Regions from separate parts of the uncultured Virgibacillus sp. genome, predicted to be linked through region 3. Evidence: riboswitches for the same ligand, from Rfam matches in the RefSeq annotation. Region 3 holds a riboswitch; each other region holds the start of a gene.
The links. A riboswitch is a leader RNA that binds a small molecule or an ion and turns the genes downstream of it on or off. The one in region 3 is predicted to bind thiamine pyrophosphate.
Positions count from the first base shown of each region.

Region 1 (9,950 bases), on a different contig from region 3:
TGTCAAACGTATTATCCATGTTATTACTGTCACGAGGAAGCAGAAAAGCATACGTTTACTAGATGGAAGGAAGAGGAATTTTCTAATAAAGCCATCCTTTGTGGAGTGTGCAAAACGGAATTAACGATTAATCAGTATTTGCAAATGAGTAAATGTATGCACTGTGGATCTGTGTTTAACGAGGGATGTAGGCTACATCATCATTTGTACTTTGATTAAAGATAAAGAGAAATGTCTCCTAAAAATGTTAGATGAAGCAACTGGAATATGCGAAACTTCTGTGGTAATCGTAACGGTTGTGATGACCTCGTCATTATATCTCTACTCACGAGGAGGTTAAACTATTGCACGGATATTCCAGTTGTGTGAAAAGAGAGCTAAGTTTTGGGATGTAGTATTTGTGTTCTTTTTTAGAAAAACCCCCGCTGTAAAGCTATAACGTGCTATGAAAAGTAAAAATGCTATAAAAATAACTACTGAAAAATATCTGATTTCTCTCTAGTTAAGGGACTCCTCGTCTAAAATTGTCCTTTATACCAGCTAAAACACCCCAACTTAATAGAAATCATAATAATAATGAAAAAAAGGAGAAGCATACCCACCAAAAAAGTCCAATCCTGCCATTTAACCGTAAATGTTCTATAAAAGGTGCGTTGCCTCTCGCCGCTGAATCCTTTAGACTCCATAGCTACTGCTGTTCGTTCTGCTTTGCGAATTGCTCCGGCAAGTAAAGGGATTGCATAGCGTTTATATTGTTGTATGGATTCTTTTATTCCGTTAGCTCTTCGTACCCCTCTTATTTGATGTGCGGCACGGATTTGGTTAAGCTCATCTTTCATTAAAGGTAAAAAGCGATACCCAGCTAATACCCCATAAGCTAATTTTGGAGATAGCTTGCATTGCTGCATGAGACTTAGAATGAAATGCACCATATTTGTCGTGAAGATAAACATAAATGATAAGGATGCGAAGGCAAGCATCCGCAATGTTAATGCTAACGCTACCGTAACATCTTCCTTTGGTATATCCCAAAATAGAATCTCCATGGTATCATGTGGTCGATTTGGTTCATCAGCAAAGGCAAGCGTTGTCCAAAGCATACCAACGGATAATAGGATGATAATTAAGAAATAAAGCATGTATCGTTTCCAAGCAATTTTTCCACATACGAAAGTAAGGAGGATGGTGAATAAGCAATAAACTAGTGGTGTAAATGGATCAAACACAAAGGTCAATAGACACACTAATAGAATAACGGTAAAAGCTTTAATGCTTGGATTAAGTTGATTTAATAGCGAAGTCATGCTGATTCACCTCCAAATGTTGTTGCAGTTGAATTCGGGTTGGGTAGTCTAAGTGCCATCTTCGTAAGTCCGAATCCTTCCATAATTGGTCTGGTGATTGATCTCTTATAATTTCTCCGTTTTCTAAAACAAGGACACGGTCCGCATATTTGTCGACGATATCCATGTCATGTGTAACCATGATAATGGATGTGCCTTTGGCATGCCGTTCTTTTAACATTTGCATAAGCTTTAAGGTAGAAGCGGCATCCTGCCCGAAGGTAGGCTCATCTAGAAAGAGTATTTTTTGTTCATCGACAATCATTGTGGCTACACTGAGTCTCCTTTTTTGTCCCTGACTTAGCGAATAAGGATGGCGATGCTCGAATCCTTGTAATTGGCAATTGACTAGGGTGTAATGTACTTTCTCTTCTATATATGATTCTGAATATGGATGCAGACGTAAGCTGTAGGCAATTTCATCAAATACAGTGTCTGTAATAAATTGGTGCTCCGGATTTTGAAACACGTATCCAATCTCTTTTCGCAATAATTTTTCCTTCCAATTACGGATAGGATGCTGACGTAGGAGAATGTCTCCGTGTGTAGGAGCTTCAATACCACTAAGTACTTTTGTTAACGATGTTTTGCCGCTTCCATTAGCTCCAATGATTGCTACAAATGAGCTCTCATACAGATCGAAATCAATTTGATGAAGTACCCTTTTTTGTTTTTTATTTTGAGTAACACGCGAAGCAGATAGTATAATGTCTGCTTGGTGAGCTGCTGGTATTGTCTTTTCTAAAAAGCTATTGTCCATATATGTAACTAATGATGGGGTATCCTTGATTGTTAACGGTGGACTGATATAAGCAGCTTTGTTTTGTTCGGCTGCTGTAAGTACAAGTTTTGTTATTTTTGGCAGGCAAATCCCCTCTTCTAGCACGCTTTCTTTATTATCCGAAATGATCCGTGCTAGTGGGCCATCATACATACATTTTCCGTCCTTAGATAATATGAAAGAACGGTCGATAAAAGATACCCAGCCTTCCAATTGATGTTCGATAACGATTATTCCCATTGATTTTTTCTGTTTAATGGTTTGAATAGTCTTGATAAATTCTTGAGTCGCTTGTGGATCTAAATTGGCGGTCGGTTCATCCAAGATAAGTATCTCTGGTTCTAGTGCTAGCACACAGGCTAATGCTAATTTTTGTTTTTGTCCTCCAGAAAGGGATGAAATGACAGAGTGCTTGTCATCTATTAAGTCAACCATTTGTAATACTTCGTCTATTTTTCTAGCTATTTCAAGCGGCGGTGTACAAATATTCTCTAGGCCAAAGGCAATTTCATCTTCTACCGTTAACATACAAAATTGGCTTTCTGGATCTTGGAATACGACGCCAACTTGTTTGCTAATTGTACCGGGATGTGCATCGTGTATAGATTGACCGAATATGGTAACATCACCTGTCATTTTACCGTCTAATTCACGCGGGTATATACCATTTAAACAGTGTGTTAACGTACTTTTTCCGCTACCACTTGGTCCAAGTAGTAGCATGGTTTCCCCTCTGTCTAACTGAAAGCTCAGATTAGAGATGATTGGTTTATCATTATCTTCATGAAACCAGAGTGAAAGATTAGATACGTTGATCATGATGCGGAACGTTCCTTTCTGATTTGTTTACCAAGCGCAAAACTAGATAGTACGCCTGTTTTCGCGAGTGAATCACTAATTGCTTTTCCGAGCAAACCTGAAATGATTGCCCCACTAATCATTCTTATACATAACATACCTAATATGTATGGAGTACTTAAGGCAGTATAGCCTGATCTAAAATATCCCCAAACAAAACTAAATATAGCTGCTCCAACACCGGCTAACATTAATACCCAAAGTGAATAGCGTTTCCATTTTGTTAGCGCAAAGGCAGCTTCTGCGCCAAGACCCTGTATAATACCCGTAATAATAATGATTGGTCCCATAGCATTACCGAGGAGCATTTCTACCGTTGCAGCAATTGTTTCTGACAAAAATGCAGCTCCGGGTTTACGAATGATATAAGCCGCAATAATGGATACAATAAACCAAATACCAAATATAAAGTCATATCCTATGGGTCCCATGAACGACACGAGAATTTTTCCAATAGGTAAAAATGCTAAATAAACGATACCGAAGACTACGGAAAGAACAGACATAACAATTATTTCCTTTAGCTTCCAATTATTCAAAGTATCTCCCCCTTTTTAGATGGGCTATTTGCAGATATGGTGGTTGTCATAACTAGATGTGATGAATAACTACTTTCTAAATTTGTAAAAACACGTTCAAGTCCATCGAATATAAGTTTTCCATCCCCGTCTAGCCTTGTAGCATAGTGGATAGAGCTAACCTTAACCCCATGGAGCTTCATTTCCTCAATTTGGTTATAAATGATGTTCATATAATTTCCTCCACCCAACGGATAAAGGGAAAATTTGCCGGCAACTTCTTGCTGAAGGTTATTTGTATTTAAATTTAATCGATGGTCGTCCGTTGATAGATATACATCCCCATCGGAGTCTCCCGGACAGCCGATGGAGTAGGTGGCACTAAACACGACATGGTGTCCTGTGCTAGCCGCATGCAAAAAAAGTGCCTTGGTTACATCAAAAACATGTGTGATCTTGCCACGTACACAGGTTTCTACATCTGTTGTTTTAATCCAAACCTTAGATGTATCTACGTTTTTCAGTGAAGTTGTAATTACATCTACAAATTGATCTGTCATTGGATAGATGGCAAAAGAGCAACCAGCAATCCGACTATTAATACAGTTCAATGCTTGTTCGTTCATATCATTTTCCTCCTAATAAATAGTCATGTCAGTGAAGTTATACATAAATAAAAAAGACTGCATTCTTTGGGAATGCAGTCTTCAAAAATATATGTAGGCTATGCCTATAAAACGATATATGAACGACTGCACTTCCCCACGCTAGTATTATCTAGATCGGGTTATAAGGGTCAGAGTAGTCTCTTCTCAGCCATGTACATAGCTCCCCTAGTGCAATTTAAAATAGATATGCAGTTTTTATGTATTTATATATTCTACTAATAGAATAGTTCAATTAGTGCTTTTTGTAAATACGATAAGTGATATACTGTGAAATAAAGCAACTTATAGAACTGCTAGACTTTTTGACTTGATACCTCACATTGCAATGAAGTACATGAACAATGTAATCAAAAGAGTAATAAGCTAAAATGTTGGGTGTATAAGAGAATAGTGAGCAGTTATCATTCTCTAGAATTATACTTATTCTGTATCCGATGTACCTCGTCCATTAACTCGTTGCCAATAATCGTAGTCATCTGATCGTATACAGCTTTCCATGCATTCTTCCATTGCTCTCTTTCTCTTGTTGTAAGAAAGTGAATAGTAACAACATCTTTTTTTCTTAATTCACGTGTATAATGATCATTCATCTCAATCGCGTGACGTTTCCCCCAATCCGTTGCTTCACTTAAGGCAGCTTGAATGGCTGATTGATTATATTCAGATAATGATTCCCAAAAAGGCTTATTAATAAAAACACCGTATCCGAGATAACCGTGATTGCTCATAGTTACAAACGGTTGATGCTCATAGAATTTTTTAGAGTAAATATTAGAAATCGTATTTTCCTGTCCATCAATAAAATGTACTTCCAAGTTTTGATAAGTTTTATTAAATGGTAAGCTACTTGTGCTAGCATGTACTTGATTAAATTGTTCCTTAATAACAGGACTAGGCATAATACGGAAATGGAGTCGGTTTACATCATCTGGTAGTTTGATAACGTGTACTTGATTCGTAAGCTGTTTATAACCGTTATACCAAAAAGTCAAGCCCTTCACGTTTGTATTATGAAGGTTTGCAAGCAATGTTTTCCCTATTTTACCCTCATATGCTTCCGTTACTGCCTCGTGTGTAGGGAATGCATAGGGGAGATCAAGGATACCCCATTTGGGAAATAGCTCACTTACCTTAGCTGTTGCCGGGGCAATCATTTCAACATTCCCATTTTGGATGGCTTCCCACTCATTGGTGTCATTATATAGAGACCCATTTGCATAAATGTGGACTTTGATTCTTCCATTTGTTTTTGCTTCTACAAGTTGAGCAAACTTCCGGGCTGTTTGTCCCTTTGGTGTGTCAGTCGCAACAACATGACTAAACCGAATGATGATTTGTTCACGTAATCCCTCTTGTTCATCATCATAATCATCTGTTCCACGAATTGTCTCGAAGTCAATTCCAATTACGACAGCGGAAACAAGTCCTGTTATAATAAATGTTAGAATTATAAAAAAGTTTCGCAAATAATTACCTCCATGAACTAAATAGAGAAAGTTCAGTGTGTGGTCATTCATCCCGCATATAACCGCAGTAAGCTCCCGCTTCAAGTAATAAAGAGAAACCAATATGGGCGATGGATCGACTGCCGGTAAATGTCCGATTGGTTCGGGCCTCCATGGAAGTAGGTCACAAAGGCGTTGCCACAGGAAGTGGCGAATGAAGCCTTTGTACGTATTTGTTTTAGTAAAAACGGACGGAAGTTTTACTTTATCCCGCATATAACTGGCAGTAAGATACCCACTTCAAGCAATAAAGAGAAACCAAAATGGGAAGTGTGGAACAACTGCCAGTAAATGTCCGATTGGTTCACCTAACCATCCGTGGGGATAAACAAAACCCCCCCACGGATGGAAGTTTCACTTTATTTTATCATAATATTCTATCAATCATTAAACTTAAGGAGAAGTGGGGAATGGTAAGTCTTCGTAAAATGCCAATTAGACTAAAGATTATGATTCTATCTTTTGGGATTGTTCTATTTACGCTCTTAATTGGTGGCATTATGCTTATCGGCAATCTTTTTCAAGGAAAAGAAGAAGGGCTTGGTGAGCGTGGACTTATGACAGGGAGGATCGTGGCGAACTTACCAGAAATAAAGGATTCAATTGTAAAAGCACGAGGCTGGAAAACAATCAATCCAATTGTTGAGCGAATACGTACGATTAATCAAGTTGATTACATTGTTGTTTTAAATATGAACCGTATCAGATTCTCCCATCCAATCGAAAAACAGCTCGGAACGGTATCGTCAGGGAAGGATGAAGGGGCTGCTTTTGCTGAGCATAGTTATGTTTCAAAAGCGAAGGGGGAACAAGGAACTGCTATCCGTTCTTTTGTTCCAATTGTTAATGATAGTTTTGAACAAATAGGAGTAGTGCTTGTCGGAAATATGCTCCCATCATTTTGGAACATACTTTTATCTATACGAGTAGAAATAATGATCATTGCTTTACTGACAATAGCCTTTGGAATCATTGGTTCTTATTTATTGGCAAGACATGTTAAAGAACAGACGTTTTGGATGGAGCCATATGAGATAGCGAGGGTGCTAAAAGAGAGAACAACAGTTTTTCAAGCAATGCATGAAGGCGTTATTGCTGTAGATCGTGATGAGCGGTTAGTTGTTTTTAATGAAAAGGCAAAAGAGATTTTACATATTGAAATGGATGTTAATGATGCTCTCATGAGTACGGTCTTGAAAGACAAAGTAATGGTACAGCAATTAAGAGGGCAGACGGCAGCTTATAATGAAACATTGAGAGTTCATGAGAAGCTAATTATGTTAAATCGGATTCCAATAGAAATAGAAAACGAACGGATAGGCTGTGTGGTGGTTTTTCAAGATCGGACAGAAGTTACAAAGATGGCAGAGGAGTTAACAGGTGTAAAAGCTTTTGTCGATGCATTACGTGTTCAAAATCATGAACATATGAATAAGCTTCATACAATTGCAGGATTAATTCAGTTAGAAGAAAATGAGCGAGCGTTGGAATATGTTTTCCAAACGACACAGAAGCAGGCGTCCTTAACAAGGTTCATGATGCAACGAATTAAAAGTTATAGTATTGCAGGTTTGCTTATTAGCAAGATACGTAGAGGTGAAGAGCTAGGAATTGATGTTAGAGTGGATGGTCAAACGTCAATAAAAGCATTTCCAACTGTGTTTAACAATCATGATATGGTGCTCATACTAGGGAATTTAATTGAAAACGCAATTGACGCATGTGCTATATCAGAGATAAAGCAAAAAAGGATTAATATCACAATTTATCAAAATGAAACGGATTGTATGATAAAAATCATTGATAATGGAATTGGTATCGTTGATACGGATCGAATTTTTGAAAAGGGCTATACGACCAAAGGGAAATCCGGATCAGGAATTGGCCTATATTTAATACAGCAAATGATATCCAAGGCAGAAGGGACTATATCAGTTGATTCAGTATTACATCAGGGGACACAAATTATTATAACGATTCCAATGATGTTGAGAAAGGAAGGGTTCCGTGATAAGAGATTCAGAAGTGAAAGTATTGCTGATTGAGGACGACCCTATGGTACAAGAAGTCAATAAAAGAATGGTAGAAAGGGTAGAGGGCTTTCACGTTATTGCAATAGCCGAAAACGGGAAGCAAGGCTTGGAATTATGTCAATACAACAATCCCGATCTCGTTCTGCTGGATATCTATATGCCTGAACAAGATGGTATCGCAGCACTTAAAGCGTTAAGGGAGTTAGAGTTGGATTTGGAGGTGATTATCATTTCCGCAGCTAATGAAATGAATATGGTTCGTAATATGCTACATCACGGAGCTCTCGATTATATTATTAAACCATTCAAATTTGATCGTCTTGTTCTGGCACTGACTAAGTATAATCGTTATCGTCGCCAATTTAATGCAAGTGAAAAGGTAGATCAGCAAACGATTGATGTCTTAATGATGCAGAATGAACAGAATAGTAGACAAGGACATTTGCTGCCTAAAGGCTTAAATAAACAAACATTGAATCAAGTAATTGAATTTTTAGGCTCCCAGAATGAGCCTGCTTCAGCAGATAAAGCAGCTGAAAGTATAGGTATTGCACGGGTTACCGCAAGGAGATATTTGGATTACTTAGAGAAGATGGATCGCGTAGAGATTATCCTCCAGTATGGTGTGGTTGGTAGACCAGTTAATCGATACAAGCTTATTTAATGGCTATCTAAAAGACCAATATGAACAAAATGTACAATATGTTCATATTATTCTTAAAATAAAATGAAAGCGTTATCATATAGAAAAGGATTTTAAAGGAGGGTACTTGTTTTGAAAAAATACCTTGTGTTGATATGTATGTTTTCAATTATTATCGCTTTATCAGCTTGTGGAGAGGAAGAAGCAGCCGAACATTCGGAGGAAGTTAGTGGTGATGGTCAACCAATTGTTTTTGGGACTGGCGGTACTTCGGGAACGTACTACCCCATTGGCGGAGCATTAAAGCCTATTTTTGAAGAAAGTGATTATATTAATAATGTCACTGTCGAGTCTACTGGTGCTTCCGTAGCGAATATTCAGAATATGCAGGATGGGTTAAATCAGATGAGTATTATTATGAGTGATGTAGGTTACGATGCGCTTCAAGGAAAGGGACAGTTTGAAGGTAATCAAGTGGATGTGCAAGCAATGGCTGGTATGTATCAAAATGTTGTTCAAGTTGTCGCAACAGCGGACAGTGGAATCGAAGCAATCGAAGATTTGGAAGGAAAACGTGTTGGTGTTGGTAAAGTTGGTTCAGGAGTCGAGCAAAGCGCTAAAAAGGTATTAGAGGTACTTGGATTATCATACGATGATCTTTCCAAAGTAACGCATACTGGTTATGCGGATAGTGTACAGGAAATGAAAAACGGAAATTTAGATGCAGCATTCTTCACCTCTGGAGTACCGAATAGTAATATAACTGATTTAATGCAGCAAAACGAAGTAGTATTTGTAGAAATTAACGGTGAAATTGCAAAAAAACTAATGGAGGCGTATCCATTCTATAAAGAATTTACGATTCCAGCTAGAGATGAGGCGATGTATAACCTAGATCGAAAGGTAAATACGGTTGGTATTCAAAACATAATTACTGTTTCTCCAGAGCTTAGCGAAGATCTCGTATATGATTTGACGAAACGATATTACGATTATTTAGGAAGCGAAGAGGTATCTATAAGTGCATTAAAACAACTCGATCGGGATGACTTGGCCGAAGGTTTGGTAGTCCCAATCCATTCAGGTGCTAAAAAGTTTTATGAAGAACAGGGGATTTTAAAATAAGATGCTTCAATAAAAGGATGTCGCGACTTAAATGGATAGTGATAACGATTATAATGGTTGGGCTAGGTGTGTTGCTCGTACCAGTAAATGCAATACTTGTATCACAAGGAACAACCATCACCTATGCTTTTCTTCAAAATGATGATGTTTTTTCTTTACAGTGGATTCATTCTGTTGAAAAGGAAGCCTGGGTGGAAAACTTCATAGTTGATGATCAAATTATTTCATTAGATTCCACCAAATTTAAAACATTTGGTGCTGGAGTTCCTACATGGTCAGAGCATTCAACCGAAGTTCAAGATGGTTGGGTATATATGCAGATAGATAGAGTGATTGGTGCCGAGCTAGTGCTAAGGTCTTCGCTAATGAATGATTACCAGTTGATCTATCAAAAGAAAAGATACCCTTTGGAAGCAAGTAATATGGCTTATATAATAGAGGCTAAACAAGCGCCTCTCTTCTTCATTCTATGGACA
Region 1 covers NZ_CANMAB010000009.1:50,131-60,080, forward strand. The annotation lists gene Q1A47_RS03745 (CHY zinc finger protein) at 1-219, shown strand, start outside; gene Q1A47_RS03750 (energy-coupling factor transporter transmembrane protein EcfT) at 519-1,304, opposite strand; gene Q1A47_RS03755 (ABC transporter ATP-binding protein) at 1,279-2,943, opposite strand; gene Q1A47_RS03760 (ECF transporter S component) at 2,940-3,521, opposite strand; gene Q1A47_RS03765 (YkoF family thiamine/hydroxymethylpyrimidine-binding protein) at 3,518-4,126, opposite strand; TPP riboswitch at 4,243-4,345, opposite strand; gene Q1A47_RS03770 (DctP family TRAP transporter solute-binding subunit) at 4,570-5,634, opposite strand; gene Q1A47_RS03775 (sensor histidine kinase) at 5,937-7,718, shown strand; gene Q1A47_RS03780 (response regulator) at 7,729-8,370, shown strand; gene Q1A47_RS03785 (TAXI family TRAP transporter solute-binding subunit) at 8,482-9,474, shown strand; gene Q1A47_RS03790 (DUF1850 domain-containing protein) at 9,492-9,950, shown strand, end outside.
Region 1: it holds a riboswitch for thiamine pyrophosphate, as region 3 does, so the genes downstream of both, Q1A47_RS03765 (YkoF family thiamine/hydroxymethylpyrimidine-binding protein) here and Q1A47_RS14700 (lipoate--protein ligase family protein) in region 3, are expected to answer to the same signal.

Region 2 (9,950 bases), on a different contig from region 3:
ATCGCACGAAATTAATAGCATTCAAAGATATATAAATTTTTTCAGTTCCATAACCATTACTAACATCAATAACAAGTACTAATTGTGATGTCACGTTCGAAAGAATACCTTCTATTAAATTACTATCTGTAGCTACTTCAACATTAGAACCTACACGTGTATTCAATTCAGCAGAAAAAGTATATAAAAACATCGTTATTCCTCCTTTATAATTCAGTAATCAACTCAATTTTATTTATTCGAATCAATGTTTGTTCTCCTGTATTTTCAATTAAGACAACATAGTCAGATCTAACCTTCAAAAGAGTCCCTGTTACTGTTCCAAAAGGAGTAGTGATCTCTATCTGTTCGTTCACCAAACTCTGAAGTAATTCTCTAATCGTAGAGGGAGTGCTTACCATTTTATCTTCACCCTTTCTTTAATATATCTCTATTTACCCTATGCTAAATTCATCTTGTCGTAAGGGCATTTATTTCCAAATAACATAAATTCAACAAATATCATATAACTATAAATAAAACTTAATAGACTGCTATCTTTAAGTGATATTAAAATTACGCGTTTATAAAAATAACTCTGTAGGTTAATACGCTATATTCTTTTTCCCATGACAAATAACAATATATTTGTTATGCTTGATTCAGTTAGTTGCTGAAAGCATAATTAAATTCACAAGTTACTTAACTACTAGGGGTGCCCAATATGTGGGCTGAGAGGAAACACGTGACGTTTCTAACTCTTATGGACCTGATCTGGTTAATACCAGCGGAGGGAAGTAGTAGACGCAACGTCTTTCTATTTTCTTACACAAAGCCAGGTCCATGGAGGATCTGGTTTTTTTCATAAGAACAGAGTGGATGTATATTATGCTTTGCTGTCTACCTTTAGCATCCATAGCTACTGGGGAGAGGCGTGTAGGACGTAAGCTATACCGCATATTGTCGGTAATTCCTATTGTTGTCCTATGCTCACTTTTTATAGAAAGGAGGGAATAAGTGAGAAGAACGCACGTATTAACATTGATGGCAATTTTCGTAGCAATTGGAACATTAGGAGCACAATTCTTATGGTTTCCTGCTGGAATTGCTAAAGCGTATCCAGTGCAGCACGCAGTAAATGTAATGGCGGCAGTAATACTGGGACCTGGTCCAGCCGTAGTCATAGCTTTTATGATTGGAATTTTACGAAATATGCTGGGGATTGGTACATTACTTGCTTTTCCGGGAGCAATGGTTGGTGCTTTCCTTGCTGGGCTTTTTTATCAGTGGTTTGGTAGAAAGCTGTGGGCTGTGATCGGAGAAAGCATTGGTACTGGTATTATCGGATCATTCATAGCGGTTCCATTTGCTAAATTGTTTATGGACAGTGCTGCTGGCGCTTTCATTTTCATGCCATCGTTTTTGGTAAGTAGCATAACTGGCGCATTTATTGGCTGGTTCATTTTATTACGAGTAAAGCAAGAAGATACGATACGCGTACAAGGAAACTACTAGGGGCGCTTTGTTGCTGAGATAAGGACTTTTCCTTTGTCCCTTTGAACCTGATCTGGATAATACCAGCGCAGGAAAGTAGTGGGGAACATATTATTATCCTCTATTTATCTACTTTTACACCTCTAGTGGCTTCCCATAATAGAAGGAGGCTAAATATGAATTTCACTGATCAATTAAGAGAAGAAAACAATGATATTTTCCAGCTTATTTTTAATCATCCCTTTGTTCAGGGGATAGGGACTGGCGAGATTTCTAAAGATGCGCTCGCACATTATATTAAAGCGGACTTTGAATACTTAAATGCCTTTATGCAAATTTATGGAATAGCGCTATCCAAATCAAAGAAACGTGATGATATTGCTTATTTCTTTGATCAAATAAATTTTATATTAAACGATGAAATCCACCCACATCATAACTTCTGCAATCATATCGGTGTGGACTATGCGTCCTTACAAGGACACCCTTTGCCACCTACTGCAGATCATTACATTAAACATATGATGTATCATGCACAAATGGGAACGTCTAGTGAGATACTAGGAGCTCTACTTCCATGCCCTTGGACATACTTAGAAATTGGTAGGGAATTAATGGAGCAGTATAATCCTAATAAAGATCACCCTTTTTACGATTGGATTAGTTTCTATGCAAGTGGTGATGTAGATAATACCACCTTTGAATTGAGAAAACGGTTGGATATACTTGCAGAAAATGCTGCCAAGGATGAAAAAGATCTCATTAGAGAAGCTTTTCGAAAAAGCTGCCAGCTGGAGCTTAAATTCTGGGAAATGGCCTACACATGTGAATCATGGCCAAACGCAGAAAAGGTGAACAGCTAATGGATAGCATACCTTGCGCGCTGACTATTGCTGGAACAGATCCGAGTGGCGGTGCTGGCATACAGGCAGACCTAAAAACATTTCAAGAACTAACCGTATATGGAATGTCTGTAATCACCTCTGTTGTGGCACAAAATACAACCGGTGTGCAAAACGTACACCATCTACCTGTTACGATGATAAATGAGCAACTAAACTCAGTTATATCAGATATGCCTGTGCATAGCATAAAAACAGGTATGATTGCGAACAAAGATATGATGCAGGTTATTGCAGAGCACTTGTCCAAATCAGTTGTGAACTATGTCATGGACCCTGTCATGGTTGCAACTAGTGGCGATCCATTAATATCGGAAGATGCTCGATCGTTTCTCAAACAGCAGCTATTACCATTAGCGACTGTAGTTACTCCTAATATTCCTGAAGCACAGTATATTACAGGACAATCTATTGATAATACAAGTGATTTGCAAGAAGCGGCTTTCGAGATCGTCAAAAGCTTTGGAGCACGCGCAGCACTTGTTAAAGGTGGCCACCTGCAAGGTAAAGCCGTCGACTATTTATATGATGGGAATAAGCTTTACACGTTCGAAGCAGAGCGGTTTCAAACAAAGAATACACATGGTACAGGTTGTACGTATTCAGCGGCAATTACTGCTCATCTAAGTAAAGGTCTACCACTTTACGAAGCTGTAAAGCAGGCGAAACAGTATGTAACAGCTGCTATTCAATACTCCTTTTCACTTGGTGCCGGTAACGGACCTACAAATCATTGGGCGGTACGCAAAGAAAGGGTGGAACAATGACACAATCCATTATTCAAGCAGTTAGAGAACAAAAACCATTGATCCATAACTTAACCAATGAAGTAGTCATGAATTTTACAGCTAATGGTCTTTTAGCCTTTGGTGGAGCACCGATAATGGCAAAAGCAGAACAAGAGGCTAAAGAAATGGCTACCGCTGCGAATGGTGTACTTATTAATATTGGTACAACAACTTTAAACGAGCTATCAGCTATGAAACTAGCAGGAATAGCCGCAAATAAAAAAGGTATCCCTGTCGTACTTGACCCAGTTGGCGTAGCGGCTACAACCTTTCGCCAAGAAGCTGTAAAGCATTTGCTACACGAAGTACAGTTTACCGCAATCAAAGGTAATGCTGGTGAAATGGCACAGCTTGTGGAGATCCCTTGGAAAACAAAAGGTGTTGAGTCAATTGGGGACGGTAATCTAGAAGAAATTGCCGTTAAAGTTGCCAAAGCCTATCATACAACTGCTGTAGTTACTGGTGAGACGGATGTAATTTACAGTGAAGGGAAAATAATTCACAACACGACTGGTCATGTATGGCTAGAAAAAATTACTGGTGCAGGCTGCTTATTAGGAGCTATTCTAACTGCATGCTTAACAACTAATCATGCTCTAGAAGCTAAGGCATTGGCAGCAGTACAGTTTTATGGACTTGCTGCTGAACACGCGGCTTCTCAAGAATATGTGCTTGGTCCTGGAAGCTTCTTACCAGCATTTATAGACGCCCTTTCCAAAGACTTAGATCAATTGAAAGGAGTTAATTAATCTTTGCAGCTAAAGGATGCTCTAAGAAAATACTTTATTATGGGTAGTCAGAACTGCCATAACGATCCAAAGCATATTTTGGAACAAGCAGTAAAAGCTGGTATAACAGCATTTCAATTTAGAGAAAAAGGAAACGGGTCATTAACTGGTTATAAAAAATTTATTTTAGGAAAACAACTTCGGAATATCTGTCAAAACTATCGTATACCTTTCTTCGTTAACGATGACATAGAACTTGCTGAAATATTAGATGCAGATGGTATCCATGTTGGTCAGGATGATGTATCTGCTCTGGAATTACGTAGGCGTTTTCCAAATAAATGGGTCGGCCTTTCTGTATCAAATAAAACAGAATTAGTAAATAGTCCCATTTCCTCTGTTGACTATTTAGGAGTGGGGCCAATATTTTCTACTACAACAAAAGAGGATGCTAAATCAGCGATTGGACCGAATTGGATAAAAGATATCAAACAAGCTTATCCCTCCCTGCCAATTGTGGGTATAGGTGGTATCACTACAGACAATGCAGCTTCTGTTATCCAAGCGGGAGCGGATGGGGTTGCGATCATATCCGCTATAACCCTTGCAGAAGATATTAATAAAGCTGTTCTACAATTATAGTAGTAACAATCTATATTCAAAGAGTGCAGAAATAGCACACAAAACAATTAAAGCTGTGCCCAATAAAAAACAATCGGCACAGCTTTTTTTACGCTTGCTTTTTCGTCAATCCTGCGACTCTTTATACGAATAAAAGCAAAGCGCCCAATTAGAAACGTAGCGACTGGAGCGAGAGAAAGAATCATGGTGAGCTTCCGAGCCAATAATGAATTAGATTAGAGCGATTCGTGAAGTCGCATCGTTTCTGGTCGCTGAAGCTGGCCGCGGCTCAACACGCCCATATTTATCCACTTGAATAAAAAGAACCCGTAGCTCCAAGCTACAGGCTCATCAACATAAATCTATAGTTCATATCGCTTACAATGGTGTTTACTCCCCGCTTTACACCCATTCACACCGGAATCTGGTGACACTGCTGCCGATGCTGAAATAGACGAGAAAAGAAGCATGGTAAGAATGGAACTACCCAGCAATAACTTTTTCATTGTTTTATCACTACTCCTTTTATAATAATCTATCTACATTTTACTATACACTGTCACTCTCTAATTGTATATAAAAATCAGAATTTTGGTAATATAGTAGCAATCCTATTACATAAAGTAGCCTTTAGAACTACCATAACGACTGAAGGGAATAAGCACATAGCTCTATAGATAATAAACTGTTCGTAAAAACTTCAGCATGATTAACCGAAAAGAGACTGAAGCATTCCTGCCTCCTTCTATTTATTGAAGATTATCAGCATAGGCAGTCATCGCATCTCGCATGAATACAGCTAAACCATTACCATATTGATCGATATTTTTTGTGAAACGTTCATCATCTACATATAGTTGGCCTAGTCCTTTAAAAGCTTCTAGTGAATACGTTCCTATACGATTTAAGAATTGATACCATTCAGCAATTCGTTCTTGAGCAATTTCAGAGGCAGGATCTTCATGACGAACTTCGGCTAATTTACGATAAATCGCATGGAACGTTTCCTCAAACTCTTTTTTTTCAGCTTTTGTGAAGCTATTAAGTTTTGCATTCGATTTATTAACTGCTTTATCCCCCCAACGCTCTCGCGCTTCCTGTTCATAAGGATTATGACTAAAGTCAAATCCGGCAAATTTTTCTTGATTACTCATTACAATCTCTCCTTTTTTATACTTTAATGTTTTATCAATCGTTCCAATCATTGTATTGATTCGCCTCCTTTTATCAAGCAGCATTTTGCGATGCATCTCTAAGGCCTCAGCTTGATTAAAAGAAGGGCTGTCAATAATTTCTTTAATTTTCTTCAAAGAAAAATCAAGTTCCTTAAAAAATAAAATCTGCTGCAAACGTTCTAGATCATTCTCTGAATAAATGCGATATCCTGATTCGGTTGTTTGTTCGGGAGTCAATAGCCCAATTTCATCATAATGATGTAGTGTGCGCACACTAATCCCAACCAAATCAGCTACTTCCTTTACTTTCATAGCTGTTAACCTCCCTGTAAACTTACTATAAAGTATAACGTAACGTTAGAGTCAATAGAAAAAATAATTAACAGCATATTTAAATTCTAAATACAGGTTACCAATCGCTATATCCAAACAAAAAGAACCGGAAACAAAGTATTTCAGTTTAAAAAAACGGAGCAAAATTCGCTCAGTCCTTATCACTAAATGCTCAGATTTACGCTTTCTCTAGTAGCTATTATGGAATAATAGCTACTGCTTGACCGCCACTCCGGCTGCCCACTTCCCTTTCCGTGGGGTTTGTCCTTCAGCTAACTTTTTTAGCAAAACCCGCTCAAAAAAGTGGATCTTCAGGTCAAACATTTCCCACAGGAGTTGAAGTGGCCGCCCTTCGCTATTATCAGGCTCTACAACGCTAGCATGAAGTAACACAGCTGCTTTTATACTCACGGATAGCGATTTTCACTTTACCCATTGTAAAAAAGTCAACCTATTACTTATGACAAGAATTGTTGCACCTTCTCATAGCGGAGACGAATTACGTAGACTCCTGCGGGATTAGCGCGAGCCGAAAATCCACTTTGCAACGTGTTCTTCTTTGCAAAGTTAGTTGAGGCCGTGCCCGCCGAAAGCGAAGTAATTCGTCGGAGCATTGCCAATATACATCAAACATTTCAAAATAACTACTTGGCTTAACGCAGTCATTGCACTGATTTTATACTTTCTTAACTTATAAAAAAAGCAGAACTATCATTCGATTCGAAATCCATCCTCTTTTCTAGTTCTAAACTATTTGTTGCTGTATTGAAGCACCATTCAGCGGCTGTTTACACGCTTGATTCATGATTCCGTATTCCGTTTATATACAAAAAAATACAGGCTTAATGGCCACCAAAGAATGGCGAAAATCGGATAAATGGCCCAAATGGTACCTGGTGAGTAAATAATATTTACCATTATAAAAAATAAACAAAGAAGTAATGACGCATGGAGTGAAAAAGTAAAATACGTACTTCTTCTCACATGATACACAGATAGCGGCCACCATAATACAGCAAAGGCGGGAAATATAACCCAAGGAGTATGCGGAGAGACTATTACGTTTAGTAAAAAATAATAAAGAATAGCAACGCCACTACCAACAACTGCAACTCGTAATGTCTTGGCTTTAGCCCCTAAGAACACAAGAATCGGCCAGTAAACCAACGGAATAACTGTATACGAAACCCATGGATACGTAGGAGTGCTTCTGTTCTCAATGATGAGAAGAATTAATAGTAATGTACTAGTAATAATAGCAAATAACGTCTGTTTCTTCTGCTTATAGCAATACAACCCTAACGGGAAAACTAACATTACAACGGCTGGGTACATAAACCAAATATGTTCTACACTTGTTAACATATTTACAATAAATAGAAAAATAATTGTCATTACTGAGCCTGTAACTAAAAAAGCCAAATCAATTTTTTTCACATTGTGTTCCTCCTCACTTTTTACGCTTCCAAGAAAAGTACATTGTTAGCGGCCACCAAAGTACTACAAATGTTGGATATACAAACCAAATGATATCTGGTGTGTAGTAAAAGTTAATAAATACGAACAAGGAAATAATCAGAAGACTACTCCATATGGAATACCATAAATTAAGCTTAGGCAAATTCCTCTTCACAGGTTGTTTTGCGCCTAATTCTTGCTTTAAATCTTCAATATCCCCAAAATCAACAATAGCTTTATTTATCGCATCCTCCTCTGCCTTTCCTTGTTCCATCAAATCCCAGACCTTTTCTTCAAGGTTTTGGGTTACTTCTTGCATAACTGCGTTTTTTTGTTCACTTTCAGGAATGTTTTTAAATAATTCCTCAACATATCCAATAATTTCTTTCAATTTAATCCCTCCATAAATAAATCAATAATTTCCTTTGTTTCCTTCCATTCTTGAACAGTTTCTTTTAAATAAGCTTTTCCAAGAGTCGTTATGCGGTAATACTTTCGTTTTCCACCTCGGGAAACACTCCCAAAATAGGACTCAATTAGATCCTTTTTTTCCAGTCGCTGAAAAACTGCATATAAAGTAGCTTCCTTTATTTGAAATCTGTTATCTGTTCTGGAACTGATCTCTTTCGATATTTCATAGCCATAGCGATCCTCTTCACAGACTAAACGTAAAATTATCGATTCCAAGTGACCACGAATAATATCACTTCTTATCATTATCACACTTCCTTATTTTACAACTATTCTATCTGATAGAGTAATCATACGATAAATTACTCTATCTGTCAAAGTAATTTTTCAACCTCCTACATTAAAAAAAGACTGATAAAAAAATAAAGAAACAATAAAAAACGAACAATAATTAGTTGAAATTAATTATTGTTCGTTTTTTTGATTAGGATCATTCATTTAGTACCTAAAATAAGCGAGAGTCCGGCGGGAACAGCACGAGTCTGAAGATCCACGTGGTAATGTGTTTTTCTTTACCAAGTTAGCTGAGGCCATGCCTGCGGAAAGCGCGTATGTTTTCACGGTGCGGCGATGATACTCCTATTGATAACCAGATTATTCGTATTTTGAGTAAAGAAGTTGTGTTTTGTCCCAGCCTCGCTAATGATTTAATTCTCTTCAGGCTGTTCTAATTCTTGTTTATCCTGATCTCTTGGAACGGCACGGTATACTAGAAAAGCCAAGATAACGGCAATAATTGAAATAGCAAAAGCAATGAAATAGACTAGCTCTACTCCAGCTACCATTGCATCACTAATTGTACCTGGGTCATCTGGGTTTTTAGATTGACCTAAAAAATGATTTTGTCTTGCATTTAAAATGCTAATGAAGACAGAAACACCGATGGCACCTGCTACTGGCTGTAAGGTCGTCATTACTGAGGTACCATGCGGATATAATCGTTTTGGAAGTTGATTTAAACCGTTTGTTTCAGCAGGCATCATAATAGCTGATACCGTAAGCATCAATAGAATATACCCAATAATAATCATCCATGGTTCTGTATCAGCATGAAGTCTACTCATCATAAACATTGTTCCACTTAATACAATCGAAGCAGGTATCATTAATAATCTTGGACCGAATTTATCAAATAGATGCCCCATAACAGGTGACATAAGTCCATTCAGAATGCTTCCAGGTAAAAGTAATAAGCCAGCTGTAGCCGCTGATAATGCTAACGGGCCTTGCATGAACACAGGTAATATGATTTCTGACGAAAACATAGTCATCATAATGATTAGAAACATCAATATTCCATGTGTAAACATCGGATATTTAAAAACACGTAAATCCATGACTGGATCTTTTAATTTAAATTGTCTTAATGAGAAGAACGTGATTCCTATTACACCAAGGATAATAAATGTGTAGACATTAGGACTTAAAAAGCCAGCCTCTCCTTTTCCTGCTGAGCTAAATCCATAAACTAGTGAACCAAAACCAATTGTTGAATACACAAGTGATCGTACGTCAACTTTTGGTTTAGTAACTTCTGATACATTTACTAAATATCTATAAGCAAATGCAACAGAAAATAAAGCAAATGGAATGACACAAATAAATAAGAAACGCCATCCGAGATATTCTACGATGATCCCTGACAATGTTGGCCCTATTGCTGGCGCAAACATAATAACCAGACCGACAAGCCCCATCACCTTTCCACGTCTATGTGGAGGAAACACAAGTAAAAATACGTTGAAAATGACTGGCATTAATAAACCTGTACCAGCTGCTTGAATAAGCCTTCCCGTTAATAAGATCGGAAAGGTTGGTGCTAATGCACATATTGTTGTTCCCAACGTAAACACAAGCATTGTTCCTAGAAATAATTGCCGTGTTGAAAACCATTGTAATAATATAGCTGAGGCAGGAATAACGATTCCCATAACAAGCATAAATCCTGTAGCCATCCACTGAACGGTTGGTAAAGATACATGAAATTCCCCCATTAATGTG
Region 2 covers NZ_CANMAB010000045.1:19,727-29,676, reverse strand. The annotation lists gene Q1A47_RS11270 (hypothetical protein) at 1-193, opposite strand, end outside; gene Q1A47_RS11265 (DUF2642 domain-containing protein) at 207-401, opposite strand; TPP riboswitch at 681-792, shown strand; gene thiW (energy coupling factor transporter S component ThiW) at 997-1,494, shown strand; TPP riboswitch at 1,483-1,585, shown strand; gene tenA (thiaminase II) at 1,650-2,336, shown strand; gene thiD (bifunctional hydroxymethylpyrimidine kinase/phosphomethylpyrimidine kinase) at 2,336-3,142, shown strand; gene thiM (hydroxyethylthiazole kinase) at 3,139-3,912, shown strand; gene thiE (thiamine phosphate synthase) at 3,952-4,533, shown strand; gene Q1A47_RS11235 (hypothetical protein) at 4,875-5,018, opposite strand; gene Q1A47_RS11230 (MerR family transcriptional regulator) at 5,262-5,999, opposite strand; gene Q1A47_RS11225 (hypothetical protein) at 6,822-7,457, opposite strand; gene Q1A47_RS11220 (permease prefix domain 1-containing protein) at 7,471-7,869, opposite strand; gene Q1A47_RS11215 (PadR family transcriptional regulator) at 7,866-8,195, opposite strand; gene Q1A47_RS11210 (MDR family MFS transporter) at 8,597-9,950, opposite strand, start outside.
Region 2: it holds a riboswitch for thiamine pyrophosphate, as region 3 does, so the genes downstream of both, tenA (thiaminase II) here and Q1A47_RS14700 (lipoate--protein ligase family protein) in region 3, are expected to answer to the same signal.

Region 3 (9,950 bases):
TGATGCTTCAAGTGATTGGATTTGTGAGAATAAATCAGGGGTTATTCCTTCTCCATAGAAGTCTAACCAGATTTGTTCTGTTAATAATATATCTTTCTCATCTTTTAAGGAGTCAGTAACACGAACAGGGACCTGATAATCCTTTGCTAACTTCATGATTAAAGGTTTAAGTGGCTCCCAACCATGTACATGATGATGACTATCAATATGATGTAAAGGAAGACCCGTATTCAAAAAAGCTTCTATTTGGGAGCGCCATTCTAACTCCAATTCCTGTAAATTGGGCGGATTCATTTGTCGAAAACGACTACTAAATCTAAACGTACCATCCTCGTTTACAAGATCAGATATCTTGGAGCTTAATGGTTTCCCCCAAGTTAATACCAGATGGATTCCTACTTTTAAAGTTGGATGTGCTTTCGCTTGTTCTACTGCATAGTCTACAGCCAGCCCATTCATCATTAACGTTGTAGAATCAACTACCCCCTGCAAATGGGACTGTATAATGCCATCTGTTACTCCTTTTGTTAGACCATAATCATCCGCATTAAATAAAACCTTCATAAATATTTTCCCCCTCCATATTATTAAACTTTTATTCAGCTTCAAATGGGTAGTTACGTTCAATGACAAAATTTGTTTTATCTCCTCTAAAGTAAGAGCGAGAATATTCTACCTTCTCCCCTTTTTCATTTTCTGCAACGGTTTCAATATAAAAGCATGGTGAACCAGGTTCACAGTTTAAATGTGAAGAGGAGCGCTCATCAGCAAGTGCGATTTCTACATGTTCCGTTGTTTTTGCTATGTGGACGCTGAAATCCTCTTTTAAAGCTCCATAAAGCGAGGTCTCGGCTTGTTCCTTTGTAATTCCTGGTGCAACATTCCACGGAATGTAGGCGATCTCATATTGAGTCGGCTCAGTATTCGCTTTACGAACCCGCTCCACCCTTTGAATGGGGTCATTTAACGTAACATCTAACGATTGTTCTAGATATTCATTTGCCGGTACAACTTGAATACTAATCAACGTGATTTCTGCTTTTTTCCCTTGAATGGCAATCTGGTCGCTATATCGTTTTACGGTTTGGGATAATGTCTGTTTTACTTTCTGATCGGCGACAAAAGTTCCTCTACCTTGATGACGCTCTAAGTAACCCTCAACAGTTAATTGATTGAGAGCAGTTCGAATAGTTGTTCTACTCACGCCAAAACCCTTACATAATTCTAGCTCTGTAGGTATCTTTTCTCCTCTCTTATATTTATTAGCTTTAATTCGATTCAGTAGTTCCTCTTTTATATAGGCATGTAATGATTGGTTCTTTTCCATTCGTGCACTCCCTTATCTATTTGATCTTTTTATCATGTTCATGGGTTAAAAGGAAATTTTCAATTCGTTAAAATTACGTGAAACTAAAATTATCTGGTTATATGTTGTAAAAAGCAAAAGACCTTTTTGCAGGATAATACATGAAGTACCCGGTTAGGTAATGTAGATGGTTGTCGATAGCCCGATAGTAATTGTATTGTCTACATGTATGCGTTATTAAAAATTCTTTTACTTGTAAATTTATTTAATTAAAGTGTACAAGATTACACATTTAATGACAATATTTTATAAATGTAATGACAATATAAAACAATTTTTTATTAATGTATGGACAATAAATAATTTGTATGATACATTTTTAGTGGAGAAACGGAATAGGTATAAGTAACCAATAGTTAAGGAAGAAGTTTAGAGTTTTTTGGATCATTCCAGAAGACGCTTAATTTTTCATTATAATTAAAAGCGTTTTCAAAATTCATCAAAGGAGTTTATACAAATGACAGTAAAACTTGTAGTAGTTGGTGGTGGATCGAGTTATACACCTGAGATTATTGAAGGGATAATTCGTCGCCATGATTCATTCCCTGTTACAGATATTGTTCTAGTTGATATTGAAGCTGGGAAGGAAAAACTCGAGATTATCGGTAATCTGGCACAACGCATGATAGAAAAATCCAATAAACCTATTAATCTATCGTGGACATTAGATCGTAGAGAAGCGCTTAAACAAGCTGACTTTGTTTCAACACAGATAAGAGTAGGAGGTTTAGCTGCTCGTTCAAAGGATGAACGAATCCCATTAAGTCACGGATTTATTGGTCAGGAAACAAATGGGGCTGGAGGAATATTTAAGGCCTTTCGTACCATACCAGTATTATTGGATTTGGCAAAAGATGTTCATGAAATTTGTCCCAATGCGTGGATTATAAACTTTACAAATCCTGCTGGAATCGTTACAGAAGCATTATTGAAACATTCACCACATAAGAAGGTTATTGGTGTTTGTAATATTCCATACAATATGCGCCATTCAACAGCAGAAATATTGGATGCCGATCCAAATGACGTATTAATTGAATTTATTGGGATGAACCATTTTGTTTTCGGTAAGAAGGTATATGTCAATGGAATAGATCGTACCAAAGAAGTTTTGGAGAAGTTAAGCGGCGATTTAGATTACTCACCTGCAAACATTGTTAATTTAGGCTGGTCGAAGACATTCATTGAAGCAACTGGACTTCTTCCTAATCCATATCATCAGTATTATTTCCAAACGAAAGAGGTTTTGGAAAAAGATGTGAAAGCATTTAAGGAAAATGGTACTAGGGCTGAGGTTGTGCAAAATTTGGAAACATCTTTATTTAACATCTATAGTAATCCATCATTATATGAAAAACCTAAGGAACTAGAAGAACGTGGTGGTGCTTTTTACAGTGACGTCGCTTGCAGTTTGATGGACTCTATATATAACAACAAACAGGATGTTCAGACTGTAAATACGATTAATAATGGGGCTATTCCAGATCTGCCTGAAGATGCAGTTATTGAAGTAAACTGCATGATTACAAATAATGGTCCAAAACCGATTTCTGTAGGTGCATTGCCACATACAGTGAAAGGCCATATTTATCAAATGAAGGCATTTGAAGAGTTAGTGATTCGGGCAAGTATATCTGGAGATTACAACGATGCATATACAGCAATGGTTATGAATCCACTTCTTGCAAACGAAAAAGGTAGTAAGGTTGTGCTTGATGAGTTATTAGAAGCACATAAATCATATTTACCACAATTTAAATCAAGGGGGAATTAGAATGAATAAGTTCATTGAAATTGCTGGTCGTATTGGATCACAACGTCATCTAGTAGCAGTGCGTGATGGATTCGTTGCGATTATGCCTTTAATTATTGTTGGTTCATTAGCAATCCTGATTAATAACTTTCCGCCATTTGGAAGTTTCAATTTCGTAGAATGGATGAATGGTATTTTTGGAGACGGTAATTGGCAGGCAGTTGGGGGAAGTATTTGGAATGGAACCTTTGCTGTATTGGGACTTTTAGTTTCGTTTTCTATCGCTTATAATTTAGCTAAGTCCTATGATGTTGATGGCTTATCAGCAGGTCTAATATCTGCTGGGGGCTTCATTATGCTCGTCCCATGGACTGAGGATGGTGGCTTGAATGCAGCATGGTTGGGGACACAAGGGTTATTCGTCGGAATTATTCTTGCATTAGTATTAACGGAATTATTCAGAATCTTAATAAAATCAAAAATGACAATTAAAATGCCAGAAGGTGTTCCTGAAGGAGTAACTCGTTCTTTTAAAGCTTTAATTCCTGCAGTAATTATACTCATCATTCTTGGTTTCTTCCAAGCATTGATGAATGTATTTGCAGAGCAAAGCGTGTTTGAGGTTATTTTTAATGTAATTCAAGAACCATTACAGGGGTTAGGAAATACGCTGCCTGCAGCAATGGTTGTCTCATTCCTTAATCATTTACTATGGTTCTTTGGTTTACATGGTACGAATATTATTGGATCCGTTATTGAACCATTATATTTACCATTAATTGAACAAAATTTAGATCTATTTAAGGGTGGAATGTCCGCATTTGAAGTACCAAATATTGTAACAAAGCCATTCCTTGACTCATTCGTGTTCATGGGGGGATCTGGTACCACAATTGCCTTATTAATTGCTATCTTTATTGTCATCCGTAGAGAAAAGAATCACCCTTATCGTCAAGTGGCAAAGTTATCTGCACCAGCAGGGTTATTTAACATTAACGAGCCAGTAATATTTGGTTTGCCAATTGTTTTGAATCCTGCAATGTTAATTCCTTTTATTTTGATACCGGTTACGTTAACTGTTACGTCATATATAGCATTGGCGACTGGACTAGTTCCAAGAACAGTAGCGATCTTGCCGTGGACAACGCCACCAATATTAAGCGGTTACTTAGTAACTGGAGGAAGCTGGCGTGGAATTGCCTTACAGGTATTTAATTTAACGCTTGCTGTACTTATGTATATACCGTTTATAATGGCAGGAGTTAGAACACTAAGACAACGAAAAGAGGGTTAATACAATGGAAACAACAGAAGATGTTCAAATGTTATCTTTCCAAATTATTTTACATGCTGGAAATGCAAGGTCACATGCGATGGAAGCAATTTCTCATGCAAAGGCATACCAGTTCAACGAGGCACGTCAAAAGATTGAAGCGGCTGATAAAGAATTTAATGACGCACACCATATGCAAACAAAACTGTTACAGGAAGAAGCAGATGGAAAACAAACGAATTTATCCGTAATATTGATCCATGCGCAGGATCATTTAATGACGGCTATGACAGTGAAAGACTTAGCGGTTGAAATGATAGACATGTATGAGAAAATACAAACATTGGAGGGATAATAAAATGAAAATTATACTAGTTTGTTCAGCGGGGATGTCAACGTCTATGCTTGTTAAAAAAATGAAGCAGGCAGCTGAGGAGCGGAATCTAGATGCAGAAATAAATGCAGTTGCTGAATCACAGTTAAAAAATGAATTAGATAATCTAGACGTTGTATTAATTGGTCCACAGGTTCGCTATTTAGAAAAGAAAATCAAAGAACAGGTTGAACCACATGGCATTGCCGTCGATGTAATCGATCAAATGGCATACGGCATGATACAAGGTGATAAAGTTTTAGATCAGGCAGTAGAGCTTGCAAAATAATTTCATACATGAAAGGAATAGCTGCCTGTTTTCTGAAGCGATGGATTACAGCGCAGCTATTTTTTTATCGTCTAGGAAATAGTGAAATTTGCCAATGTGGAAAATAGGCGCGTTTTGGACCGCGTACAGCCCCAGCCCCCAGAACTAGGCGACATTCATGTTGTTTGGTCGTATAGCATTTTAAAGGGATTTATTAGTCTGCTAAAGATGAGCTATCAGAGTTTTCTTATTTAGACCTTTACAATTTATACCAATCTTGTTAAGCTGTTTTTGTTAGAAAATTTAATAGGAAATGTTACAGCACTAGGGGAGCTATTTGGAATAGCTGAGAAAGACGTATTCGTTTTGACCCTCTGTACCCGAACAGGATAATGCCTGCGTGGGAAAGTGTGGTCACCAAGGCTACATAAATGTTGACTGCATTCACAAGGAATGCAGTTTTTAATTTAATGTATAGCAAATCGTTCTCTGTTTTGCAGGTAGTCAGTCTAGTTTTGATCTCGATAGCTCTTTCTATGTGCTGGAAGTCGATTTCTTATTGGGAGGCGATTTTCATGCATGAACAATGGGGATTTTTAGAAAATGTACCACATGATGCTTCCATTAATATGGCATTAGATGAAGCCTTGCTTCATTGGCATTATGAAGGGAAAATACCGCCGACATTACGGTTTTATCGATGGATGAAACCGACACTTTCGATTGGTCATTTTCAAAAAGTAGATGGAAAAATTGACTTAGAAGGTGTACAAAAACATCAATGTCAGTTTGTACGCAGAATGACAGGTGGAAGTGCGGTATTGCATGATGATGAATTAACATACAGTATTGTTATTTCTGAGGATCATCCTATGATAGCTTCTTCGATTCGCCAAGCTTATTATGATTTGTCGAAAGGAATTCTAAAAGGTTATCAAAACTTAGGAATAGAAGCAACCTACGCTGAATCATTTTCCAAGGAGAGAAGTAGTATTTGCTTCGAGCGGCCTGCTTTTTATGAAATGGTTGCAGATGGTAAAAAACTCTCAGGAAATGCACAAACTAGAAAAAAAGGGGTACTGCTTCAGCATGGATCGATACCGATAACCATGAACATTGATTTGCTGTTCGATCTATTTTTATTTCCTTCAGACAAATTGAAAGAAAGAAAAAAACAAGGCTTTTGGAAAAAAGCAACAACAATTAATCAGTTAACAAATCAAGCGCATTCGTACGAAACAATTAAACCTGCTTTTATGGAGGGGTTCTCGAAAGGACTAAACATTAAGCTAGAGCCTTTTTCATTAACGAAAAATCAATGGGATGAAGTATATAAACTTGCTGAAACAAACTATTCTGATGAGAACACGAGAAAAGGAGCGGTCACCCATGCCTAAAGATCAGACGTATATTCGAAAGCCTGAATGGTTAAAAACAAAGTTAAATACGAATAAATCATACAGAGGACTAAAAAAACTAATGCGTGATAATCGCTTAAACACTGTATGTGAAGAGGCACGTTGCCCGAATATTCATGAATGCTGGAGTGAAAGAAAAACAGCTACCTTTATGATTCTTGGAGATACATGTACACGAGGATGCCGTTTTTGTGCTGTAAAGACTGGACTGCCAAATGAACTGGATTGGGGAGAGCCAGAAAGAGTTGCGGATTCTGTTGTTGTAATGGGGCTTAGACATGTTGTTGTAACAGCAGTTGCTCGCGATGACTTAAACGATGGTGGTGCTGCCGTTTTTGCTGAAACTGTTCGAGCAGTACGAAGAAAAAATCCTGGCTGTACTATCGAAATTCTACCTTCTGATATGAAGGGTGACTATGATAGTCTGCATACACTTATGGATAGTGCTCCAGATATTTTTAACCATAATATTGAAACGGTAAGGAGATTAACAAAACGTGTACGTGCTAGAGCGATGTATGACCGTTCCTTGCAGCTACTTCAACGGGTAAAAGAAATTGCTCCAAACACACCAACAAAATCTAGTATTATGGTAGGTTTAGGAGAAGAAAAAGAGGAGATTATTCAAGCGATGGATGATCTGTTAGCACATCAGGTAGACATTGTAACAATTGGTCAATACTTACAACCAACTAAAAAACATTTAAATGTAGAGCGTTATTATCATCCTGATGAGTTTAAAGAGCTGAAGGAAATAGCTATTAATAAAGGCTTCAGGCATTGTGAGGCAGGTCCATTAGTTCGTTCTTCCTATCATGCAGATGAGCAAGTAACACAAGCTTCTGCACAGCGTCGAATTAATTATATGAAGGGCTATGAAAAACAGGAAAATAAGGAAGTCGACTTCACTTTTTAACTTCATCATGATACGTTATCATGAAACTTCTTGTATCTGTTTTTCGTAATAAGAATAGTCAAGAGATTCAGACCTATGAAGTGAATAGAAATGGAGCGTATACAGATGAATGCTGTAACAATAAAGCAACTAGCAAAGCAATTTAGTTTGGAAGTATTGGCAGGAAAAGACCAATTGAACCGAACGATAACAAAAGCTAGAACGCATCGGCCTGGATTGGAGTTTATTGGATACTTTGATTTCTTTCCGATGGAACACGTTCAAGTATTGGGAAGAAAAGAAATTACCTACTTACATCAATTATCACATGAGGAGCGGCAGCTACGTATCGGTAACATCGTAAACTATCATCCACCTTGTTTTATTGTTACATCAAATCAAGAGGGATTAACGTATTTGACTAGATTTTGCAAGCAAGAAGGTATTCCATTATTACGTACGAAGGAAGCGACATCTACATTTATGGATAAATATGATGCTTATATGGTAAAGGCATTAGCTCCTGAGACTGCTGTTCACGGTGTATGTGTTAATATTTTTGGACTTGGTATATTGATTCGTGGTAAATCTGGAATTGGTAAAAGCGAGATTGCCCATGCCTTAATTGGTCGAGGACATCGGCTTGTAGCAGATGATATGGTTGTCTTAAAAAAATTAGGACCAGAAACATTACTCGGTACACATAATGGTACAAATAAGGAATTTCTTGCACTACGAAGCATTGGGCTCTTAAATGTGGTAAGACTGTATGGTAGAAAGGCATTTCAAGAGGAAACTCGTATTGCTCTTGATATTGAGCTGGCAGCGTGGCAAAAGAATGAGTTAAATAATGAATTAGAAGTAGCTACGGAAACTAGTGATTATATGGGGGTAACAATTCCTCGTATTGAAATACAGCTACAGCCTGGTCGTGATGTTGTCGGCTTAATTGAAGCGGCAGCAAATAATTGGTATTTACAGCAGCAAGGATATAGTGCTGCGGAAGAATTTATTCAACGTTTAGATTCTGATCGGACAGAAACAGAAGAGTAAAAATAGATAGAAGTCCTTCTATCATAGAAGGATCAAGAGACTGAGACAAAAGAATGAAGAAACAATCAAAAAACGAACGATAATTGGTTGAAATTAATTATTGTTCGTTTTTTGATCAAAATTATTAATTCAGCACCTGAAATAAGCGAGACTCCAGCGGGAACAGTACGCGTCCGCAGATCCACTTGGTAAGGTGTTTTTCTTTACCAAGTTAGCTAAGGCCGGCCTGCGGAAAGCGCGTATATTTTCACGGTGCGGCGATGATACTCCTATTGATAACATGATTATTCGTATTTTGAGTAAAGAAGGTGTGCTTATTCCAGAAAACCATTACACGTCATGTGTGGGAAGTAGCGATAGAACAGGTTCAAAGGAACTGGATTTATAATCAAAGTAAGTGGATGTATCCGAATGAGAAAAGAGAAGTGGAACGTAGCTACGCAGATTCAGAAGAACTGCATGGGCTGCGTTATTGTCGTTTCCTCGGAAAGCGAGTGGTATTCCGTTCGCCTACGAAAAAAGTCTTGTAGAAAACACAAAAGGTTCTCTACAAGCTAAACCTCCTACCATATCAAGGAGGTTTTTATACGTTATGGAACCATTAAAAATAAAGAAATAACAGAAATAAGTGGGATGGCCATTGTTAACATTAGGCTGATCATCGAAAAGTTGTTTACAGCCGATTTGGAATTTTCCTCCACATCTACTTTTCTCTGCATAAAAATAAAGAAAGCAGCAAATAACATGAAAAACACAATAATTATTCCAGGGACATATAAAGTAGAAACATCAGAAACAGGGGCTAGCTTTGAAAAGCCGTATATAATGAGAATAATTGGAATGGCTTCGCTTATAGCTACACCTAACATCATATTTGTTTGTACTTTACCTTGCTGTCTAGGATCCTTTTTAAGCTTTTCAACGTTTATTTTAAATAGAATTAAAATGGGAAATACAGCGAATGCTGCTGCAGCGACAAAAACATAGGGAATCACTGTCTCATCCTCCTTACCTCTAGTAAAAATGCTAAAACCAGCTTACCATGTACTATGAAGTTCCACAATAAGATTTGCTAAAAACTGCTATTATTCGATATAATTTAAGCTGGTCTTATCTGAATTGAAAATAATTATAATCCAGCTAGGAAAGTCATCTAGGATACTTAGGAGAATTCTATGTTTAATTACTTGGATTTATGGATTGCGTTTTTAATAGCACTCTTAACTGCTTTTTTACTTACATATCCAGTGAAAAAATTTGCTATGTTTATTGGAGCTGTCGACTTACCGAATCATCGTAAAATACATACGAAGGTGACACCTCGTTTAGGTGGACTTGCTATATTTTTAGGAACGATAGCTGGGATGATTTATTTACATCCTATGCATCCACATTTACCAGAAATTGCTGCAGGTGCTGTTGTAATCATTCTTACAGGTGCTTTAGATGATCGGTTCAGCATTCGACCAGTTGTAAAGCTGACGGGCCAGCTAATTGCTGCTACATTTCTCGTATCTGCTGGGCTGATTATAGAAAGACTGACATTGCCAT
Region 3 covers NZ_CANMAB010000074.1:1,705-11,654, forward strand. The annotation lists gene chbG (chitin disaccharide deacetylase) at 1-564, opposite strand, end outside; gene Q1A47_RS14675 (GntR family transcriptional regulator) at 596-1,327, opposite strand; gene Q1A47_RS14680 (6-phospho-beta-glucosidase) at 1,824-3,140, shown strand; gene Q1A47_RS14685 (PTS sugar transporter subunit IIC) at 3,142-4,413, shown strand; gene Q1A47_RS14690 (PTS lactose/cellobiose transporter subunit IIA) at 4,418-4,747, shown strand; gene Q1A47_RS14695 (PTS sugar transporter subunit IIB) at 4,752-5,054, shown strand; TPP riboswitch at 5,350-5,457, shown strand; gene Q1A47_RS14700 (lipoate--protein ligase family protein) at 5,609-6,430, shown strand; gene lipA (lipoyl synthase) at 6,423-7,367, shown strand; gene hprK (HPr(Ser) kinase/phosphatase) at 7,473-8,399, shown strand; gene Q1A47_RS14715 (hypothetical protein) at 8,990-9,394, opposite strand; gene Q1A47_RS14720 (glycosyltransferase family 4 protein) at 9,575-9,950, shown strand, end outside.